Regions from separate parts of the Streptomyces nitrosporeus genome, predicted to be linked through region 2. Evidence: riboswitches for the same ligand, from Rfam matches in the RefSeq annotation. Region 2 holds a riboswitch; the other holds the start of a gene.
The links. Region 2 has a riboswitch for S-adenosylmethionine ahead of thrC (threonine synthase). Riboswitches for the same ligand answer to the same signal wherever they lie in the genome.
Positions count from the first base shown of each region.

Region 1: linked by a shared signal. The riboswitch ahead of CP967_RS25265 (aminotransferase class V-fold PLP-dependent enzyme) and the one ahead of thrC (threonine synthase) in region 2 are both predicted to bind S-adenosylmethionine.

Region 1 is NZ_CP023702.1:5,729,300-5,732,498, forward strand. Features, by position in the region: gene trpD (anthranilate phosphoribosyltransferase) at 1-827, shown strand, start outside; SAM riboswitch class IV at 911-1,028, shown strand; gene CP967_RS25265 (aminotransferase class V-fold PLP-dependent enzyme) at 1,205-2,581, shown strand; gene CP967_RS25270 (Lrp/AsnC family transcriptional regulator) at 2,715-2,996, opposite strand; gene CP967_RS25275 (rhomboid family intramembrane serine protease) at 2,993-3,199, opposite strand, start outside.
Region 2 is NZ_CP023702.1:3,354,815-3,358,013, reverse strand. Features, by position in the region: gene CP967_RS14820 (alpha,alpha-trehalose-phosphate synthase (UDP-forming)) at 1-286, opposite strand, end outside; gene CP967_RS14815 (glucosyl-3-phosphoglycerate synthase) at 370-1,320, opposite strand; SAM riboswitch class I at 1,473-1,600, shown strand; gene thrC (threonine synthase) at 1,619-2,917, shown strand; gene CP967_RS14805 (MoaD/ThiS family protein) at 2,947-3,199, shown strand, end outside.

The sequences.
Region 1 (3,199 bases), 2.4 Mb from region 2:
CGCACACCATCCACGTGCCGGGCCGCACCGTCGACATCGTCGGTACCGGCGGGGACATGGCCAAGACCGTCAACATCTCCACCATGTCGGCGATCGTCGTCGCGGGGGCCGGGGCCAAGGTCGTCAAGCACGGCAACCGCGCCGCGTCCTCGGCGAGCGGGGCCTCCGACGTCCTGGAGAAGCTCGGCGTCAACCTCGACCTCACGCCGCAGCGCGTCGTCGAGGTCGCCGAGGAGGCGGGCATCACCTTCTGCTTCGCCGTCAAGTTCCACCCGGCCCTGCGGTATGCCGCCCGGGCCCGCAAGGAACTCGGCACGCAGACCACCTTCAACATCCTCGGCCCGCTCACCAACCCGGCCCAGGTGCGTTCCCAGGCGATCGGTGTCGCCGACCCCAGGATGGCGCCCATCGTGGCCGGGGTGCTCGCCGAACGCGGGAACTCGGCGCTGGTGTTCCGGGGGGACGACGGGCTGGACGAGCTGACCACCACGGCCACCTCCCGGGTCTGGACGGTCCGGGACGGCGAGGTGCGCGAGGAGGCGTTCGACCCGCGCGACGTCGGCCTGGAACTGGTGCCCGTCGAGGCGTTGCGGGGGGCCGACGCCTCCTACAACGCGGATGTGGCCCGCCGGCTGCTGGACGGCGAGCGGGGACCGGTCCGTGACGCGGTGCTCCTCAACTCGGCGGCCGCGCTGGTCGCGCTGGAGGGCGGGGACGGCACGCTGAACGAGCGCATCGCGGCTCAGATCGCACGGGCCGCCGAATCGATCGACTCCGGTGCCGCCAAGCGCGCGCTGGAGCGCTGGGCGGCGGCCAGCAACGCCTGAGCCGAACCGGTGCGTACGAGGGCGCGGTCCGCATGCCGGACCGCGCCCTTGCGTATGCGCGGACGTGTGGCAAGATGCTCCCAGGTCATGAGTGACAGCGACTACGGCCCCGGCCCGCTGTCCGGCAACCCTCCGTCCGTGGCGGGGTGCCCCGGGTGAAGACCGGGCCGCAGGCAGCGAGGTCTGCGGCAAGCGCGGGCCCCTCGGCGTCGTCTGACGACTGCCAGCCCCCGGGGTCCTGGTCCCTAGGGAGCCTTTTGTGAGCAAGCGAATGCGATAGGGCGTCCCGCCCTTTCCCGCACCTTCTTCCCCCTTGTCCCGCGCTGTCGCCTGCCCGCCGGCGCGTGGATTTCGCCTGTCTCTTCCAGGAGTTCGCCATGTCTGCACCCACCGCTGCCGCCGACCAGTCGCTTTGTGCCCCTCTGCCGGTTCTGGGATCCGATGTCACGGTTCCGCTGGTCACCGGAGGAGATGTCACCTATGCCGCCCTCGACTACGCGGCCAGCGCCCCGGCGCTGAAGCGGGTGTGGGACGACGTGGCGGCGTACGCCCCCTACTACGGCAGCGTGCACCGCGGCGCCGGGTACCTCTCGCAGCTCTCCACCGACCTGTTCGAGAACAGCAGGGCGACCGTCGCGGAGTTCCTCGGATGCCGGGCCGACGACCAGGTCGTCTTCACCCGCTCCACGACGGACTCGCTCAACCTGCTGGCCGCCGTACTGCCCGCCGGCTGCCAGGTGTTCGTCTTCGAGACGGAGCACCACGCCTCGCTGCTGCCGTGGCGCGACGCGCGGGTCACCTGCCTCGACGCCCCGCGCACCCCGGAGCAGGCCGTGGCCACGCTGGAGCGGGCACTGGCCGGCCGGGAGCCCCACGGCCCCGCGCTGGTCTGTGTGACCGGCGCGTCCAACGTCACCGGTGAACTGTGGCCGGTACGGGAACTCGCCGCCGCCGCCCACGCGCACGGGGCGCGGATCGTCCTGGACGCGGCGCAGCTGGCGCCGCACCACCCGGTGGACATCGCGGAACTGGACGTCGACTGGGTCGCGTTCTCCGGCCACAAGCTGTACGCGCCCTTCGGTTCGGGCGTGCTCGCGGGCCGGGCCGACTGGCTGCGCGAGGCGGAGCCCTACCTCGCGGGCGGCGGTGCCTCCCGGCAGGTCACCCGGCGCGCCGACGGCGGGGTCGACGTCCAGTGGCACACCACCGCGGCCCGCCACGAGGCCGGTTCGCCCAACGTCATCGGCGTCTACTCCATCGCCTCCGCCTGCCGTGCGCTGACCGAGGCGGGCTTCGCGGACCTGGTCGCCCGGGAGCAGGCACTGGTGGCCCGGGTCCGTGCCGGGCTGGCGGAGGTCCCCGAGGTGAAGGTGCTCTCGCTGTTCGGCGACGACGCCCCGCGGGTCGGCGTCATCTCGTTCGTGGTCGAGGGCTGGAACAGCTCCCACTTCGCCGCGGCGCTCTCGGCCGAGTACGGCATCGGGGTGCGCGACGGGCTGTTCTGCGCCCACCCGCTCGTCCGCACCCTGCTGGGCAGCGAGCCCCAGGAGCCGGGGGAGTGCGGGGCGCCGGAGGCCGCGCCGGGGGAGAGGTCGCTCAACGCGGTCCGGGTCAGCTTCGGCGCCGGCACGCCCGACGAGCACATCGAGCGCTTCCTCGGCGCCGTACGCGAACTGGTGACCTCCGGGGCGCGCTGGAACTACCGCACGGAGGACGGCCGCTGCGTCCCCGACCGGGGCGCGGCGCAGGTCTGAGCCGCCTTCGCCCGCCGGTCCGGTCCGGACGCGGCGGGCGGTTTCGGCGGGTCCCGGAGCCCCGGGTGGAAGGGGCGCCGGACGGAAGGGGCCCCGGGCTCGCAGGGGCCGGGCCCCCTTTCCGGCGGGGGCCTCAGGCGTCGAGGCCGATGGCGAAGGCCGCCTCGAGGTCGTGCTGCGAGTACGTACGGAAGGCGACGTGCGTGTCGGTCGCCTCGACCCCCTCGATCTTGCTGATCCGGCCGGGGATGACGTCGGCCAGGTCGTCGTGCCGGGGCACCCGGACCATGGCGATCAGGTCGTACGTGCCGGTGACCGAGAAGACCTCGCTGACGCTGTCCAGCGCGGCGATGGCCTCGGCGATCTCGGGAATCCGGTTCACGCTGGTTTTGATGAGCACGATCGCGGTGATCACGGCTGGCTTTCTCCCTCGGTGGCCGTGGCTGGAGTCTTCACCCTAACCCCACCCCGGTAGCGTCCCCAGGCGCAGAGGAAGCCCGCGGCGAAGCCCGCGACGTGCGCCAGGTACGCCACGCCCGGGCCGTCGCCCGCCTCCCGCGCCGCCAGCCACTGCAGGACGAACCAGAAGACGAGCACGAACCGGGCGGGGAGGCGCAG
Region 2 (3,199 bases):
CGAACCAGAGCACCGAGTTCGCGATGCCGTTGTACGCGTCCGCGTGCACGGCGGGGTCGATGTCGAGCATCCGTACGCCCGGCTCGGACACCCCGCGCCGGACGGCCTCCCGGTCCCCGTCGCCGAGGGCCGCGCAGACCCACACCTTGTCCTCGACGGCGCTCAGGCCGGAGACCAGCCCGCCCCCGCCCCTCCTGGAGCCGATCGAGCCGTCCTCGTGGAGGGCGTACGACACCGGGCCGCGGTTGGACGCGACGAGGACCTGGGCGGAGTTCTGGGCGACCATGTACCCGAACCTAGCCCGTCGGGCAAGCCGTCAAACGTCATCCGGCGGCCGGACCCGCCCAGGCCCCCGGCACGGCCGGAACGCTATGCCGCGTGGCGGGAGAGGTACTCCGCGACCTCGGCCATCGGCGGCCGTTCCACGGTGTCCACCGGATAGGTGAGCGGTTCGAAGCCGTTCTCACCCCGTTCGAACTGGGTGATCTCGGGCCGCACCAGATGGCCCCGGGACAGCCTCAGCTGCGCCGTGCGGTAGATCGTCGCGGCCATCCGCCCCAGTGCCCGGCCGTCCTGATGGCGGTGTCTGCGCACCCCGACGTCGACCTGCGCGAGCGCGTCCAGGCCGACCGTGTGGAGGGCGTCGACGAGGAGGCCCAGTTCCACTCCGTAACCGGTGGGGAAGGGGAGCTGTTCGAGCAGGGAGCGCCGCACCGCGTACTCGCCGCCCAGCGGCTGGACGAAACCGGCCAGCTGCGGCCAGTGCAGGTTGAGCAGCGGGCGGGCCATCAGCTCGGTGACACGGCCGCCCTGGCCTGTGCTCTCACCGAGCGGCCGGTCGTACATGGCCTTGACGAACTGCACGCCGGGGTCGGTGAGCAGGGGGCCGACGGTCCCGGAGACGAAGTCCGCGGAGAAGTCCCGGAGATCGGCGTCGATGAAGCAGACGATCTCACCGCTGGTCACGAGGAGCGACCGCCACAGGACCTCCCCCTTGCCGGGGACGGCGGGTATGCGGGGCAGGATCACGTCCCGGTGCACCACCCTGGCCCCCGCCTCACGGGCGGCGGCGGCGGTGCCGTCGGTCGAACCGGAATCTATGACCACCAGTTCGTCGACCAGCCGGACCTTCTCCATCAGTTCGCGCCGGATCTCCGCGACGATCGCGCCCACCGTCGCCTCCTCGTTCAGCGCCGGCAGCACGACGCTGACGCTCGCACGGTGGGGATCCTTCGCCCGGGCCGTCGTGAGGCGGTCCAACGGACGGTCGGCTGCTGCCCAGGAACGCCTGCTCAGCCAGCGTTCGACCTCTTCCAGCACCGTCGGTACTCCCTGTTGTGTGATCCATCTCGCGGTACGGACGACTCTCTCCATCGCCCGGGGCTTCGGTTACAGTCTTGAGCAACACGGACGGCACCCGCATCCCGGGTCCGGTCCGTGAAAAATGCCCGGACCGTGGTCCGGTGCCATAGCGCTCATCCAGAGGGACTGAGGGAACGGCCCGTTGAAGTCCCGGCAACCCTCCTGCCGACCGCGAGGTCACGGTAGGGAAGGTGCCAATTCCGTCTTGTGGCGAAATACGTCGCAAGGAAGATGAGGAGAAAGGGCCTCCGCCATCATGGCTGTGCAGACTGTTGCAGCGAACACTGATTCTTCCACCGTGGACTTCGGTCCCGCCGCGGCGCTTTCCTGCCGCGAATGCGGCGAGCGTTTCGAGCTCGGTCCCGTTTTCGCCTGCGCGTCCTGTTTCGGGCCGCTCGAAGTGGCGTACGACCTGCCGAGCGGCTCTCCCGAGGAGCTGAAGAAGCGCATCGCCGAGGGCCCGGAGAACATCTGGCGCTACGCGCCGCTGCTGCCGGTCCCGGCGGATGTCGCGGACAAGCCCAACATCAACCCCGGTTTCACCAAGCTGGTCAAGGCCGACAACCTCGCCCGTGAACTGGGCGTCACCGGTGGCCTGTACGTCAAGGACGACTCCGGCAACCCGACGCACTCCTTCAAGGACCGTGTCGTCGCGATCGCCGTCGAGGCGGCCCGCGCCTTCGGCTTCACCACGCTCTCCTGCTCCTCCACCGGCAACCTCGCCGGCGCCGTGGGCGCCGCGGCCGCCCGCGCCGGCCTGCGCTCCTGTGTCTTCATCCCGAAGGACCTGGAGCAGGGCAAGGTCGTCATGGCCGCGGTCTACGGCGGCGAACTCGTCGGCATCGACGGCAACTACGACGACGTCAACCGCTTCTGCTCCGAACTCATCGGCGACCCGCTCGGCGAGGGCTGGGGCTTCGTCAACGTCAACCTCCGCCCGTACTACGGCGAGGGCTCCAAGACCCTGGCGTACGAGATCTGCGAGCAGCTCGGCTGGCGGCTGCCCGACCAGATCGTCATCCCGATCGCGTCCGGATCGCAGCTCACGAAGATCGACAAGGGTCTCCAGGAGCTGATCAAGCTGGGTCTCGTCGAGGACCGGCCGTACAAGATCTTCGGCGCCCAGGCCGAGGGCTGCTCCCCGGTGTCCACCGCCTTCAAGGCCGGCCACGACGTGGTGCGCCCGCAGAAGCCGAACACCATCGCCAAGTCGCTGGCGATCGGCAACCCGGCCGACGGCCCGTACGTCCTGGACATCGCCCGCCGTACCGGCGGCGCGGTGGAGGACGTGAACGACGAGCAGGTCGTCGACGCCATCAAGCTGCTGGCCCGCACCGAGGGAATCTTTGCGGAGACCGCGGGCGGGGTGACGGTCGGCGTGACGAAGAAGCTGATCGAGGCGGGCCTGCTCGACCCGTCGCTGACCACCGTCGTGCTGAACACCGGTGACGGGCTGAAGACCCTCGACGCGGTCGCCCCCACGACCGGCCTCACGGCGACGATCCGGCCCAGCCTGGACGCGTTCCGCGACGCGGGCCTCGCCGCCGCCAACTGACCACCCCGGGACCGAAGGAAGGCACCCACATGAGCGTCAAGGTCCGTATCCCCACCATTCTGCGCACCTACACGGGCGGCCAGGCCGAGGTCGAGGCGGAGGGCGCGGTCCTCTCCGAGGTCATCGAGTCCCTGGAGAAGAACCACCCGGGCATCGGCGCCCGCGTCCTGGACGACCAGGGCAAGCTGCGCCGCTTCGTGAACGTCTACGTCAACGACGACGACGTGCGTTTCGAGAGCGGCCTGCAGACGCCCACCCCGGACGGCGCCGGAATCTCGATCA